One region of the Erwinia sp. Eh17-17 genome, then DNA from elsewhere that is predicted to be linked to it. Evidence: predicted binding sites of a transcription regulator. Region 1 holds the regulator's gene; each other region holds the start of a gene.

Region 1 (3,940 bases):
ATCGAGCTAACCTTCTGCCTGAGCGCAGAAATCTCTTTTCTGAATGTGCTGCCCTGTTTTGCAGCGCACAAACTGTTAATGGGAACAATGCGTTTACTCATCACGCTCTGCATACTGGCTTTCACCCAGTTGTTCTTCAATATGGCGCACGCATCGCCACATACCCCTATTAATGCCAATCAGCAAAAGGCTGACGGTAACACGGCACGCGAAGATGAACGCCGTAAGCGCCGCCCGGTAAAAACCACCGCCACCAAAAAAGTAAAAACTCCGGCGACTAAAAAAGCCAGGGAAGCGGCGCTGCCCGTTAAAAGAGAATCGACTAAAGCGGCACGTGTGGCTCAGGCCAAAAAGACCCTTCTTAAAGAAAAAAAGAAAACCACTGCCGAGCCCCTGCGCACTGCGAAATTAAGCAAAAAATCACTGAGCAAAAAAATCGCCGCCAGTAAGAAAGCGGAGAAAAAACACTATGGTCGTCAGCGCGCAACGGCCAAAGGCACAGTACGTGAGAATGACGAGCTGACAGCACCGCTGAAGCTGAGCAAAGCGCACCGTGCGCGTTATCAGAAAGCTCGTGAAACGGCGATGAACAAGTTAATGGGTCAGTTAGGTAAGCCCTATCAGTGGGGCGGAACCTCACCCAAAACCGGCTTCGACTGCAGTGGCCTGGTATGGTACGCCTACAAAGATCTGGTGAAATTTAAGATCCCACGCACAGCTAATGAAATGTATCACCTGCGCGATGCCGCTTCGATTAAGCGCGACCAGTTAGAGAAAGGCGACCTGGTATTCTTCAGAATTAACGGTCGTGGCACAGCAGACCACGTGGGTGTTTATCTTGGCGGGGGGAAATTTATTCAGTCACCGCGCACCGGTAAAGATATTCAGGTTAGTGCGCTGAGTGAAGACTACTGGCAGGAACATTACATTGGCGCGCGCAGGGTAATGACGCCTAAAACCATTCGCTAAACGGGAAGGGTTACCCCCTCCCGTGCAGCACATGCTTAATGCATGACAGCCGTAAAACTGAACGCCATAATCAATAGCAGTGAACCCACCACCGCCAGCGCTGTCATTTTCATATCAGTATTCATTTTCTCTCCTTAATAACCTTGTCATTAGTAAGCCTACAGATTTTCCCACAGTTACCCGTAAAAATCTCGTTTTCTGCGCGCAGCCTTGTTAGAATTCTCTCCTTGCGTTGCGCAACAGGCAGCGCAAACCGTTTTAGTCAGCACTGCATGTCACTCTACGGACGATTCATCCCCTTCCCGACCCTTTGAGACAGCACCCAAAATGACTCTTGTCGGGCAGGAATAGCTGTATCCAGGCAAACGTTTAACCAACTAGTTATCAAGTTGTTACGATAACACCAGGAGTACGATTTTAATGGCAACAATTAAGGATGTGGCAAAGCGCGCCGGCGTGTCCACCACCACCGTGTCGCACGTGATCAATAAAACGCGCTTTGTGGCCGAAGAGACGCGAGAAGCGGTGTGGGTGGCCATCAAAGAATTGCATTATTCTCCCAGCGCCGTGGCCCGCAGTCTTAAGGTCAACCACACCAAAACCATTGGCCTGTTGGCAACTTCCAGTGAAGCGCCCTACTTTGCCGAGATCATTGAAGCCGTGGAAAACCGCTGCTTCGCTCAAGGCTATACGCTGATTCTGGGCAATGCGCACAATGACCTGCAAAAACAGCAGGCATATCTGTCAATGATGGCGCAGAAGCGCGTTGATGGGCTGCTGGTGATGTGCTCTGAATATCCGGACACCTTGATAGCCATGCTGGAAGAGAACCGCAACATCCCGATGGTGGTGATGGACTGGAATGAGTCGCGCGGCGATTTTACCGATACCGTGCTGGATAATGCCTTTGAAGGCGGCTATCTGGCTGGCCGCTATCTGATTGAACGCGGGCACCGGGATATCGGTGCTATCCCCGGTCAGCTGGAGCGCAATACCGGCGGCGGCCGCCACGCTGGCTTTCTGAAAGCGCTGGCAGAAGCCGGGATCACTCTGCGCGAAGAGTGGCTGGTGCAGGGCGACTTCGAACCGGAGTCAGGCTATCGCGCTATGCAGCAGATTTTGTCGCAGAAACAGCGTCCAACGGCGATCTTCTGCGGCGGCGATATTATGGCGATGGGGGCGATTTGCGCCGCCGACGAGATGGGATTGCGCGTCCCGCAGGACATTTCGGTGATCGGTTATGATAACGTGCGCAACGCCCGTTACTTCACCCCGGCGCTGACTACGGTACATCAGCCGAAAGAGCGCCTGGGTGAAACCGCCTTTGACATGCTGCTGGACCGCATCACCAGTAAACGCGAAGAGCAGCAGACCATCGAGGTTCATCCCTCACTGATTGAACGCCGCTCGGTGGCAGATGGTCCTTTCCGCGACTATCGCCGTTAAGCGCTGACCGGCTGCGGGTCGGGCTGCTCACTCAGCCATTCGGCGTTCAGCGTCTCGGTGCTGCCCAGGTATTCCAGCAGCCAGTTCAGCGCCGGAGAGGCGCTCTGCTCTGACCAGCTCAGGTAGCAGGGACTGTCGGGAAAAGGCGATGCCAGCGTCAGCTCAGCCAGTTCCTGCTGTTGTAATCCCGGCTGGGCGTAATGGCCCGGCACCATCCCGACACAGAGCCCGGCGCGCAGGCAGTCAAACGCGCTGTCCCAGTCAGGCACCACCAGCCGCCGCTGATTATCCAGCGTCCAGGTGGTACGCTTCGGCAGTGCTCGTGACGTATCTTCCAGCACCAGCGAGGGCCATTCGCGGATCAGGGCTTCGCTCAGCGCACCGCGGTGACCAAGCAGCGGATGTTGTGCCTGCACCACACAGCGCCAGTTCAGGCTACCCATATCACGAAAAGCAAAGCGCCCTCTCACCGGTATCGCCTGGGTGGCGCCAATCGCCACGTCCACACGGCCATCGGCCAGCGCATCCCACACGCCGTTGAACACTTCCGGCATGATATGGAGTTCCATATCGGGAAAATGCCGGTAAAAATCGACCACCAGCTGCCGGGTACGTGCCGGCCGCACGATCCTGTCTACCGCAATATTAATCTGCCCGCGCCAGCCATTGGCCACCTGCTGACAGCGCGTACGGGTGGCAAGCATTTTTTTGATAACAGCGCGCCCTTCTTCACTGAAAACGCGGCCAGCCTCCGTCAGCACCACATCCCGGTGACGACGCTCAAAGAGGCTGACCGCCAGCCACTCTTCCAGCTGGCGTACGGTGTAACTCACCGCGGAAGGTACGCGATGAAGCTCTGCAGCTGCCGCAGTAAAACTGCCGGTTCTGGCGACCGCATCGACCACTTCAAGAGAATATTCAGACCACATAACCTGCCTTCAAATTTTTTCAACGCAATACACGAATAATAGCGTTTCACAGCGCAGTGAACACGCGATTACACTGCGCGGGTGAAAAAATTGTCTAATAAGAGTTAAAAATCATGCGTTCCAAAGGTTTTATGCTTTACCTGGCGCTACTCAGCATGCTGGGTTTCCTTGCTACCGATATGTACCTTCCTGCATTTGGCGTCATGCAACAGGACCTGCAGACTGAAGCCGGGGCGATCAGCGCCAGCCTGAGTATCTTTCTCGCCGGTTTTGCCTGCGCCCAGTTAGTCTGGGGGCCGCTCTCCGACCGTATTGGGCGTAAACCGGTGCTGGTTATGGGCCTTAGCCTGTTTGCCATTGGCTGCGCGGCGATGCTGTGGGTCGAGTCAGCCCCCTGGCTGCTGGCCCTGCGCTTTGTTCAGGCCGTGGGCGTCTGTGCCGCTGCCGTAAGCTGGCAGGCGCTGGTCGTTGACCGCTACAGCGGTCCTCAGGCGAACCGCGTCTTTGCCACGATTATGCCGCTGGTCGCCCTTTCTCCGGCCCTGGCCCCGCTGCTGGGTGCCTGGCTGCTGCAGCATTTCTCCTGGCGTTCTATT
Region 2 (3,940 bases), on a different contig from region 1:
CATTCTGACGTATTCTTACCTTCAGCGCTACGCAAAGCAAGGTTATCTGCGCTTGGTTTATCCAGGGGAGGCTGACGAGCTATCACATTTTGTGATATAAGAGCCGTCTGTCGCACGGGACAGACTTCCGTCTCAGTTCCCGGCGCTCAATGTTAAATACTCCAACCCTGACAGGATGAGAATATGGTCACTTTCCAGACTAATCATGGCGATATCGTCATCAAGACTTTCGATGATAAAGCGCCGGCTACCGTTAAAAACTTCCTTGAATACTGCCGCGAAGGTTTTTACGACAACACCATCTTCCACCGTGTGATCAACGGTTTTATGATCCAGGGCGGAGGTTTTGAGCCGGGCATGAAGCAGAAAGACACCAAAGAAGAGATTCGTAACGAAGCCGGTAACGGCCTGAAGAACACCAAAGGTACGCTGGCGATGGCCCGTACTCAGGCGCCACACTCTGCTACCGCGCAGTTCTTCATTAACGTCGCTGATAACGACTTCCTCAACTTCCGTGACGAAAGCCTGCAGGGCTTCGGTTACTGCGTGTTTGCCGAAGTGGTTGAAGGCATGGACGTGGTTGAGAAAATTAAAGCCGTGGCTACCGGCCGCAGCGGCATGCACCAGGATGTACCAAAAGACGACGTGATTATCCAGAAAGTCACCGTCAGCGAATAATGTCGCACACGCTGTTTATCGCAGATCTCCATCTGTGTACTGAAGAACCGGCTATCACAGCCGGTTTTCTGCATTTTTTACGCCGTGAAGCCCAGCACGCTGACGCGCTGTATATTCTCGGTGACCTGTTTGAAGCCTGGATTGGCGACGACGACCCGAATCCGCTACACGCGGAGGTCGCCGCAGCCCTGCGCCAGCTGGCTATCCCCTGCTACTTTATTCACGGTAACCGCGACTTTCTGGTCGGTAAGCGCTTTGCCAGAGCCAGCGGCATGACCCTGCTGCCGGAAGAGCAGGTGCTGGACCTGTACGGCAGGCGCGTGCTGATTATGCACGGCGACACCCTGTGTACCGATGATGAAGGCTATCTGCGCTTTCGCGCGAAGGTGCAGCAGCGCTGGCTGCAAACGCTGTTCCTCGCCCTGCCTCTGTTTGTCCGCCAGCGTATCGCGCTGAAAATGCGCGCAGGAAGCCGCCAGGCCAACAGCAGCAAATCCCAGGAAATTATGGACGTCAACCCGCAGGCCGTCGTGGACGTGATGTCACGGCAGCAGGTACATTGGCTGATCCACGGTCATACTCACCGCCCTGCCGTTCATCCGCTGCTCGTTAACGGTCAACCCGCTGAACGTCTGGTGCTGGGGGCATGGCACGAAGAAGGGTCGATGATCAGAGTCAGCGCTGACGAGATAAGCCTGATTTCCTTCCCGTTCTGAAGCAAAAACCTGATGGGATCCGGCGGGGTTTTGCGCCACGCAACCGTTTTCCTCGCCGCGTAGTCGTGATATTCTCTCTGCCCTTCCCACCGGGTTGCCCCTCAGCGCGACCCTGGTGACGTTTTACAATCACAGGAGTCAGACCCGCATGTCATCCAACGCCGCACCGGCCCGCATTGCTATTGTTATGGGTTCCAAAAGTGACTGGGCAACCATGCAGTTTACGGCGGAAATCCTTACCAGCCTGGACGTTCCCTTTCACTGCGAAGTGGTGTCTGCACACCGCACGCCGGACAAACTGTTCAGCTTTGCCGAACAGGCAGCGGACAACGGCTATCAGGTGATTATCGCGGGAGCAGGCGGCGCAGCGCACCTGCCTGGCATGCTGGCGGCAAAAACGCTGGTGCCGGTGCTGGGCGTGCCGGTACAGAGCGCAGCGCTGAGCGGTGTCGACAGCCTGTACTCCATTGTGCAGATGCCGCGCGGCATCCCGGTCGGGACTCTGGCGATTGGCAAAGCCGGTGCGGCCAATGCCGCCCTGCTGGCCGCTCAGATCCTCGCGCTGCATGACGCAGAGCTGGCTGGCCGCCTGAATCACTGGCGTCAGAGCCAGACCGATGAAGTGCTGAACAACCCGGACCCGCGGGAGGAAGCATGAAGCCGGTTTGCGTATTAGGGAATGGCCAGCTGGGGCGCATGCTGCGCCAGGCTGGTGAACCACTGGGCATTGCCGTGTATCCGGTCGGCCTGGATGCCGAGCCGGGCGACCTGCCGATCGCTCAGAGTGTGATTACCGCCGAAATTGAGCGCTGGCCCGAAACCGCGTTAACCCGCGAGCTGGCCAGCCACAATGCGTTTGTGAACCGCGATATCTTCCCGCTACTGGCCGACCGCCTGACGCAGAAACAGCTGCTGGACAGGCTGGGCCTTGCTACCGCTCCGTGGCAGCTGCTTTCCGGCGCTGACGAATGGGCGCAGGTATTCACCACTCTTGGCCCGCTGGCCATTGTCAAACGCCGCACCGGCGGCTATGACGGTCGCGGCCAGTGGCGCCTGCGTGCTGATGAAACTGAAGCACTGCCAGCCGACTGCTACGGTGAATGCATCGTTGAGCAGGGGATTAACTTCTCCGGCGAGATGTCACTGGTTGGCGCACGCGCTCACGACGGCAAAACGGTGTTTTACCCGCTGACGCACAACCTGCATCAGGACGGGATCCTGCGGACCAGCGTGGTGCTGCCGCAGGTCAACGCCGCGCATCAGCAGCAGGCCGAGCGTATGCTGTCCGCCATTATGAATGAGCTGAACTACGTCGGCGTGATGGCGATGGAGTGCTTTGTGGTGCCGGAAGGTCTGCTGATCAACGAGCTGGCTCCGCGCGTGCACAACAGCGGCCACTGGACGCAGAACGGCGCGTCGATCGGCCAGTTTGAACTGCATCTGCGCGCCATTCTGGACCTGCCGCTGCCTACGCCGGTGGTCAGCACACCGTCGGTAATGGTTAATCTGATTGGCACTGACGTGAACCCCGACTGGCTGAGCCAGCCGCTGGTGCACCTGCACTGGTATGAAAAAGAGGTGCGCGCCGGACGTAAAGTCGGCCACCTCAACCTGTCCGACGTCAGTCCTCAGGCGCTGAGCCATGCGCTTAACGCGCTGGTGCCAATGCTGCCGGCAGAGTACGCCAGCGGGATTGCCTGGGCGGTTGAGAAGCTGGCTTAATCTTGCGGGCTGACCGGAACAGAAGGTCAGCCCCTACATTTGAAAAAAAGACTCGCCCCAATATTCTCAAGGCAAATGAAAAAACGCGCCGGACTGTACTTTAGTACAGTTACAATGGCCGGTTTTATTGGTCTATGATCGCTGCGACAAAAATAATTCATATCAGTCCCTAATGCCTTAGCTACATACTTTGCCGACACCAGGGAAACCATTTACACGGTTTCCCTTTTTCTATCAAAACCAATTATCACTCCATCCCCTACTTCCTGATTAGCCTGATAAGGGCAACTATGTTAATGTCACTAACTGTGACATCAGGGATGAATATTTTCACATGGAGAGCATGAGATGCGTGATAACTTTTTTAATAACGCGAAATTAACTCAGAAATGAAGCACCACCTGGAAAAAGAGTTGGGGGTGTTTAATAAAATAAAATATGTTTATGCCATTATGAGTAAAAGCAACCCGGCTAATTTGGCGATCATTTCTAACCGTCAGGAATGGTTTAAATTTTACAAAAAAAACAACTTTCAGTTTATCGACCCGGTTGTCATCACGGCCTTACAACGCCTCACTCCCTTTTCATGGGATGAAACTTTCCTGTTAAACGAGGGGGATAAGTCACTGAGCTTTTTCGATTCAGCCCGCAACCATAAAATTATCAATGGATATACCTTTGTACTACACGACCAATATAAAAACTTAGTGATGCTCTCACTGTTTTCAGACAATGACGGTGAAGAGGATATTGGAAGCATCATTAACGTAAAAAAAAGCAAACTGCATATGCTGCTGATGATCACTCATGAAAAAACAATCTAC
Region 3 (3,940 bases), on a different contig from region 1:
GCAACCCCGGAAACCAGCGGCGCTACACGCGTGACGTCCTGAGGCGCGTGGCGGTGATTAAAATCGCGCAGCGCATTGGCATCCCTCTCGCGACCATCAGTGACAGCCTGATGCAGTACTCCCCCGGCAAGCGCATGACGCCGAAAGAGTGGGCGGTACTGTCGCAGAAGTGGCGCGACGAGCTGGACCGGCGCATAGAAACCCTCACGCACCTGCGCGATGATCTGGACAGCTGTATCGGCTGTGGCTGCCTGTCGATGGAGGATTGCCCGCTGCGTAATCCGAACGACCGCCTGAGCGAGCAGGGGACCGGCGCAATTCTGCTGGATGTGAAAGGATCTTAATCTTCTATACTCAGGTTTTGCCGAACAAGATAAGGAAGCGTCATGATCACCGTGCATCACCTGGATAACTCACGATCGCAGCGCGTGCTGTGGCTGCTGGAAGAGCTGGAAGTCCCGTACCAGATTAAACGCTATCAGCGTGAGGGGACCCTGCTGGCCCCACCAGAATTGAAAAAAGTACATCCGCTGGGCAAAGCGCCGGTGATCACCGATGAAAATCGCGTGGTGGCCGAATCCGGAGCGATTCTGGAGTATCTGGAAGCGCACTACGATACAGAAGAGCGGCTGAAACTTTTCGCTGACGAAGAGGTGATCCAGTCGCGCTACTGGCTGCACTATGCTGAAGGATCGCTGATGCCGTTACTGGTCATGAAGCTGATTTTCAGCCGCATGGGAAAAGCGCCGGTGCCCTGGCTGCTGCGCCCGATCGGCAGCGCCTTCGGTAAAGGGGTACAGAAAGGCTACCTGGATCCACAAATCACCAACCATCGTCAGTTTATTGAACAGCACCTGGCGCGCCACGAATGGTTTGCCGGCAGCCGTTTCAGCATTGCCGACGTACAGATGAGCTTCCCGCTTCTGGCGCTGACCGCGCGCGGCGGCGCTGCCGACTGCCCGGCCATCCAGGCGTGGCTGCAAAAAGTACAAAACCGCGCCGCCTGGCAGCGTGCCCTGCAGCAGGGCGGGGAAATCAGCTTTTCCTGAGGGAATATCCCCCGCTGAGTGACAAACGTTTCACGTTCCCTGCATCGTTATCGTGCCATAAGAAAGCACTATGACGATGCAGGAGCTCTCCCCGCTACAATTTTGCTGAGATCCGCTTAACAGGTGTTGAATATGCACCGTTAAACACCGGATAATCGTTTGCGTTAAGATACTTGTCACACTTCAGGGCGCACCTACGTTAGCGGCACTGGCTCTTCCTGGTCACATAGTGCTCAGGTGCGGTCGGTGGTCTCAGGCTTACCGCCTTTCTGCGCGCTGAAGTATTCAGAGTATTAGCATGGCAATAGCACGTTTTTTGCGTGGAATGGTAAACGTTTGCCTTTATCCGGTCGGTGCCTCACGTTGAGGTTTTTTCAACCGCGAATATGGCGTCAGGGATGCAAACGTTGGCTACCGCTGGGATGCAGCGGGTCCATGCAGCGATAACTCATAAGAAATTTCAGGGGATTACGATGTCGACGCCTTCTCAACCTGCCAGCGGCTCTTTAGACGCCTGGTTCAAAATTTCTGCGCGCGGTAGCAGCGTGCGTCAGGAAATCCTGGCGGGTCTGACGACCTTCCTTGCCATGGTCTATTCCGTGATCGTGGTGCCCTCAATGCTGGGTAAAGCAGGTTTCCCTCCAACGGCGGTGTTTGTTGCCACCTGTCTGGTCGCCGGGTTTGGTTCACTGCTGATGGGGCTGTGGGCAAACCTGCCGATGGCAATCGGCTGTGCCATTTCACTGACGGCGTTCACCGCCTTCAGTCTGGTGCTCGGCCAGCAGATCAGCGTGCCGGTTGCGCTGGGCGCGGTGTTCCTGATGGGGATTCTGTTCACGCTGATTTCAGCCACCGGTATTCGCTCCTGGATCCTGCGTAACCTGCCGATGGGCGTGGCGCACGGCACCGGCGTGGGTATCGGCCTGTTCCTGCTGCTGATTGCCGCAGACGGCGTTGGCCTGGTGGTAAAAAATCCGGGACCGGGTCTGCCGGTTGCGCTGGGTCATTTCCCCTCCTTCCCGGTGGTGATGACGCTGCTGGGCCTGGCGGTGATCTTCGGCCTTGAGAAACTGCGCGTGCCGGGCGGTATTCTGCTGACCATTATTACCATCTCGGTGATCGGCCTGATTTTTGACCCGGCGGTGAGCTATCAGGGGCTGTTCGCCATGCCAAGCCTGAGCGACGCGCAGGGCAATTCGCTGCTGTTCAGCCTGGATATTCTCGGCGCATTAAAACCCGCCGTGCTGCCAAGCGTGCTGGCGCTGGTTATGACCGCCGTATTCGATGCGACGGGCACCATCCGTGCGGTGGCCGGTCAGGCCAACCTGCTGGATAAAGACAACCAGATCATCAACGGCGGTAAGGCACTGACCAGCGATTCACTGAGCAGCATCTTCTCCGGGCTGGTGGGCGCAGCCCCTGCGGCGGTGTACATCGAGTCTGCGGCCGGGACGGCGGCGGGCGGTAAAACCGGCCTGACGGCGATTGTGGTCGGCATTCTGTTCCTGATGATCCTGTTCCTGTCGCCGCTGGCGTACCTGGTACCGGGCTACGCGACCGCACCCGCGCTGATGTACGTTGGCCTGCTGATGCTGAGCAATGTGTCAAAAATTGACTTCAGCGACTTCGTGGATGCGATGTCTGGCCTGCTGGCGGCGGTATTTATCGTCCTGACCTGTAACATCGTCACCGGTATCATGCTCGGTTTTGGCTCGCTGGTGATTGGCCGTATCTTCGCCGGGGAATGGCGCAAGCTGAACGTTGGCACGGTACTTATTGCGGTGGCGCTGGTCGCTTTCTATGCCTGCGGCTGGGCGATTTAATGCTGTTTCGGGGCCAGAATTTCTGGCCCCACCTTCAGATGTCACTGAATTTCTCCTGTTAAAGCACATCCTGTTTTTAAACACTTTCCTAATTTGCTTTACTATCCTTCAGGGTCTACAAATTCCTGTGCCCGTTACTGTTCTAAGCCATTCGGAAGACATATAAAAAGGAACGCATGGAAATCTTCTTCACCATTCTTATTTTGACGCTGGTTGTGTCGTTGTCGGGCGTCGCAGCACGTATCATTCCCTTTCAAATTCCTCTGCCGCTGGTCCAAATCGCCATGGGGGCGCTGCTGGCGTGGCCGACCTTTGGCCTGCACGTTGATTTTGACCCGGAGCTGTTTTTAGTCCTGTTTATCCCGCCGCTGCTGTTTGCGGACGGCTGGAAAACCCCGACCAGTGAGTTTCTGCATCACGGGCGCGAGATCCTTGGTCTGGCGCTGGTGCTGGTGCTGATCACCGTCGTCGGGATCGGCTACCTGATTTACTGGCTGGTGCCCGGCATTCCGCTGCTGTCTGCGTTTGCGCTGGCGGCGGTGCTGTCACCGACCGATGCCGTGGCGCTGTCCGGCATCGTCGGGGAAGGGCGCATCCCGAAAAAAATCATGGCGATCCTGCAGGGCGAAGCCCTGATGAATGATGCGTCGGGTCTGGTATCGTTGAAGTTCGCCGTGGCCGTGGCGATGGGGACGATGGTATTTACCGTCTCCGGTGCCTCGCTGGAGTTCCTCAAAGTCGCGGTGGGGGGGCTGCTGGCGGGTATCGCCATCTGCTGGCTGTACGGCAAGTCACTGCGCCTGTTCAGCCGCTGGAGCGGGGATGACCCGGCGACCCAGACCGTGCTGCTGCTGCTGCTGCCGTTTGCGTCTTACCTGATTGCTGAGCATATCGGCGTGTCCGGTATCCTTGCGGCGGTCGCGGCCGGCATGACTATCTCGCGCTCTGGCATTATTCGCCAGGCCCCGCTGGCGATGCGCCTGCGTGCTAACAGCGTCTGGCAGATGCTGGAATTTGTGTTTAACGGCATGGTGTTCCTGATGCTGGGCCTGCAACTGCCGGGCATTC
Region 4 (3,940 bases), on a different contig from region 1:
CTGAGTGTGATGATGGCGGCCAGCTGGCTGCTGGAAAGTCTCAACCATCCGGCGGGCAAGGCAGCGTTCATAGCCACCACGCTGTATGGCGTCTGGCCAATTGGCCGCAGCGCCCTGCGTCTGATGCGCAGCGGTTCACCGTTCAGTATTGAAACCCTGATGAGCGTTGCCGCCATCGGCGCACTGTTTATCGGTGCCACTGCCGAAGCGGCGATGGTACTGCTGCTGTTTATGCTGGGGGAGCGGCTGGAGTCCTTTGCTGCCGGGCGCGCACGCAAAGGCGTCACGGCGCTGATGGCGCTGAAACCGGACGTCGCTCTGCGCCTGAAAAACGGCCAGCGGGAAAGCGTACCCGTCAGCGGGCTGCGCCCCGGCGAGGTGATTGAAGTGGCAGCCGGTGCCCGCCTGCCGACGGATGCGAAGCTGCTCAGCGCCTTCGCCAGCTTTGATGAAAGCGCCCTGACCGGGGAATCCGTGCCGGTCGAACGCCAGCAGGGTGAGAAGATCAACGCAGGCTGTCTGAGCGTTGACCGTCTGGTCCAGCTGGAAGTGGTATCGGAGCCGGGCAAAAGCGCCATCGACCGCATTCTGCATCTGATTGAAGAAGCCGAAGAGCGTCGTGCGCCCATTGAACGGTTCCTCGACCGCTTCAGCCGCATCTACACCCCGGTGATTATGCTGATGGCGCTGATCGTCGCCCTGGTACCACCGCTGCTGTTCGCGGCCGCCTGGCAGCCGTGGATCTACAAAGGACTCACCCTGCTGCTGATCGGCTGCCCCTGCGCCCTGGTGATTTCCACACCGGCGGCGATCACTTCCGGGCTGGCCGCAGCGGCCCGTCGTGGTGCGCTGATCAAAGGCGGCGCCGCGCTGGAAAGCCTGGGCAGCGTGCGCACCATCGCCTTTGACAAAACCGGCACGCTGACCGAAGGCAAACCGCAGGTTACCGCTATCGTGCCGCTGGGCGCGCTGGATGAAAACCGCCTGCTGGCAACGGCCGCCGCTATTGAGCTGGGTTCGTCGCATCCGCTGGCGCTGGCCATCGTGGCGGCAGCGGAGCAGCGCCAGCTGCCCCTGCCGCAGGCGAGTGCTCAGCGGGCGCTGGCCGGGAGTGGCGTAGAAGCAGAAGTAAGTGGTTACTTACTGACCATAAGTTCACCTGTTAAGGTCCCCGCAGCGCTGCTGGCCCCTGAGCGTGAACGTACAGAGGCGCTGGAAAGCGCAGGCAATACGGTGGTGGTGGTGCACGACGGTCAGCAGCTACTGGGAATAATTGCCCTGCGCGACACGCTGCGTAGCGACGCCAGAGCTGCGCTGGAGGAACTGAGATCGCTGGATATTCAGGCGGTGATGCTGACCGGGGATAACCCGCGTGCGGCAGCGGCGATTGCCGGTGAACTCGGCATCGATTTTCGTGCCAGCCTGCTGCCGGAAGATAAAGTCGCGGCCATCCGCCAGCTTAACCAGCAGCAGCCGGTGGCGATGGTCGGTGACGGAATCAACGATGCGCCCGCAATGAAAGCCGCCACCATCGGTATAGCGATGGGCAGCGGCAGCGATGTCGCGCTGGAAACCGCCGATGCCGCGCTGACCCACAACCGGCTGAATGGCCTGGCGTCGATGATCCGCCTGTCGCGCGCCACCCACGCCAATATCCGCCAGAACGTAGCGCTGGCGCTGGGGCTGAAAGGGATATTTTTGGTCACCACGCTGATGGGGATTACCGGACTGTGGCTGGCGGTGCTGGCAGATTCAGGGGCTACCGCGTTAGTGACAGCTAACGCACTGCGGTTACTGCGTAAGAAATAGCAGGATGTCAGTGTCACAATCCTGCACCGGGCGACCCGAATGATATAGGGGCAATCCCCCGGCCCGACCGAAACAGAAGGCCGGGCCCTACACTACAACCCTTTCTTCAGCAAATACTGATACGGCAGGGCGTCAGTATTTTGCGCCACCAGCGTATGTTCCATAAAACGGCAAAAACCGGGGATATCACGCGTGGTTGCCGGATCATCGGCGATGATCAACAGGGTTTCCCCCTCCTGCATCAGGCGCACGGTTTTGCGCACCATCATCACGGGTTCCGGGCAGCGCAGGCCCAGCGCATCTAAGGTCTGGTCGGGGTTAGCGAAAAGGTCGCTCATGATATTCTCAATCCGGAATGGCAAATTGGCGCCTATTTTAGCGCCAGCCGCTGACGGTGCAAGGGATCAATCCCACGATAACGTTTGCGCTAAAATTAACCATTGCAATAGCAAGGCAACGCGGTAATATGCCGCGAATTCGCCTGAGCGAAACACGTACAAATTTTCATGGGTTCCCTCACCCCAATCTAAAAAAGGCTTACAACGATGATTGCATTCTCAACGCGTCAGCGCACCCATGCGCTGGTCTGGCTGTCCCTTTTCCATCTGCTGGTGATCACCTCCAGTAACTACCTGGTGCAGCTGCCCGTGGCTATTTTTGGCCTGCACACCACCTGGGGTGCCTTCAGCTTCCCGTTTATCTTCCTGGCGACTGACCTGACGGTACGCATTTTTGGTGCTCCGCTGGCGCGTCGTATTATTCTGGCGGTGATGATCCCGTCGCTGTTTATTTCCTACGCCATATCCGCCCTCTATTATCAGGGCGAATGGCAGGGGTTCGCGGCGCTGGAGGAGATGAACCTGTTCGTTGCCCGTATCGCCTGCGCCAGCTTTATGGCCTATGCGCTCGGCCAGATCCTTGATATTCACGTTTTTAACCGCCTGCGCCAGAAAGCAGCATGGTGGATGGCCCCTGCCGCCGCGATGTTCCTCGGCAATATCAGCGATACGCTGGCCTTCTTCTTTATCGCGTTCTATAAGAGCCCGGACCCGTTTATGGCCACGCACTGGGTGGAAATCGCGCTGGTGGACTACAGCTTCAAGGTGCTTATCTGCATGGTGTTCTTCCTGCCTGCCTACGGCGTACTGCTGAATGCCGCCCTGAAGCGGCTGGCAGAGAAGTCCCGCAGTGCGGGAGTCAACTTTGGTTAGTGTGTCCTGCCATCGTTGTTAAGTTGCTTTTAGCCGCTGAATACGTTTGTATTGAAGTCCTGAATTCTACGCGACCAATGTGAAAAGGGACTCTGATGCGTAACTTACTAAAATATGCAGGAATCGCTGTACTGGTAACCGGTCTGGCGGCCTGTGATGGCAAGAAAGATGAAAAGGCCGCAGCCGACGACAATGGCGTCAGCAGCAGCCAGTCAAACCAGAATGTCACTCTGATGGATGGCAAGCTGAGTTTTACCCTGCCGGCCGGTATGTCTGATAAGAGCGGTAAGCTCGGAACTCAGGCCAACAATATGCACGTCTATGCCGATGAGTCAGGCCAGAAAGCGATTATCGTGATTGACGGCGAAAGCACCAATGAAGGGCTGGACGTGCTGGCAGGTCGTCTGGAAGCACAGCAGCGCAATCGTGACCCGCAGCTACAGGTGGTGACCAACAAAGCGATTACGGTGAAAGGCCAGCCGCTTCAGCAGCTGGATACCGTGATCTCTGCCAACAACCAGTCTTCCTGGTCTTCTGTGGTACTGGGGAAAGTGGACGGCAAACTGCTGACGCTGCAAATCACCCTGCCAGCGGAAAATCAGCAGCAGGCGCAGACCGAAGCGGAAAGTATTATTAATACCATTACGTTGAAATAACGACCCGTTCAGACGTAATACGGGCCGATCGGAAAAACGATCGGCCCCTGTCGTTACAGACCCGCGTGTTCGCGAATGTATTGACGCGCTTTCACCGCATACTCAAACGGATTCGCCAGCGCCGGGTCCTGTTCTGCTTCCACTACCATCCAGCCTTTGTAGCCGAAATCGTCGAGGATTTTGAACACCGGATCAAAATCAATCACGCCGTCGCCCGGCACGGTAAAGGTGCCTTTCTTTACGCCATCCAGGAAGGACAGTTTC

Evidence for each region. Region 1 encodes PurR, which represses purine synthesis genes. Its sites were predicted from a motif close to CANGCAAACGTTTGCNTG; they were not measured.
Region 2: a site for PurR is predicted at 1,431-1,448, ahead of purE (5-(carboxyamino)imidazole ribonucleotide mutase). Genes of this name have one in related genera too.
Region 3: a site for PurR is predicted at 1,375-1,392, ahead of ABEH87_RS19250 (NCS2 family permease). Genes of this name have one in related genera too.
Region 4: a site for PurR is predicted at 2,221-2,238, ahead of tusA (sulfurtransferase TusA). Genes of this name have one in related genera too.

What each region holds. Positions count from the first base shown of each region.
Region 1 covers NZ_JBDFQT010000001.1:1,069,763-1,073,702, forward strand. The annotation lists gene ABEH87_RS04730 (NlpC/P60 family protein) at 88-969, shown strand; gene purR (HTH-type transcriptional repressor PurR) at 1,390-2,415, shown strand; gene punR (DNA-binding transcriptional activator PunR) at 2,412-3,344, opposite strand; gene punC (purine nucleoside transporter PunC) at 3,458-3,940, shown strand, end outside.
Region 2 covers NZ_JBDFQT010000002.1:722,432-726,371, forward strand. The annotation lists gene ppiB (peptidylprolyl isomerase B) at 184-678, shown strand; gene lpxH (UDP-2,3-diacylglucosamine diphosphatase) at 678-1,394, shown strand; gene purE (5-(carboxyamino)imidazole ribonucleotide mutase) at 1,543-2,052, shown strand; gene purK (5-(carboxyamino)imidazole ribonucleotide synthase) at 2,049-3,116, shown strand; gene ABEH87_RS08830 (LuxR family transcriptional regulator) at 3,506-3,940, shown strand, end outside.
Region 3 covers NZ_JBDFQT010000010.1:20,155-24,094, forward strand. The annotation lists gene soxR (redox-sensitive transcriptional activator SoxR) at 1-344, shown strand, start outside; gene ABEH87_RS19245 (glutathione S-transferase) at 387-1,049, shown strand; gene ABEH87_RS19250 (NCS2 family permease) at 1,523-2,872, shown strand; gene ABEH87_RS19255 (Na+/H+ antiporter) at 3,049-3,940, shown strand, end outside.
Region 4 covers NZ_JBDFQT010000004.1:111,936-115,875, forward strand. The annotation lists gene ABEH87_RS13000 (zinc/cadmium/mercury/lead-transporting ATPase) at 1-1,809, shown strand, start outside; gene tusA (sulfurtransferase TusA) at 1,902-2,147, opposite strand; gene ABEH87_RS13010 (7-cyano-7-deazaguanine/7-aminomethyl-7-deazaguanine transporter) at 2,355-3,020, shown strand; gene ABEH87_RS13015 (DcrB family lipoprotein) at 3,116-3,676, shown strand; gene iolE (myo-inosose-2 dehydratase) at 3,730-3,940, opposite strand, start outside.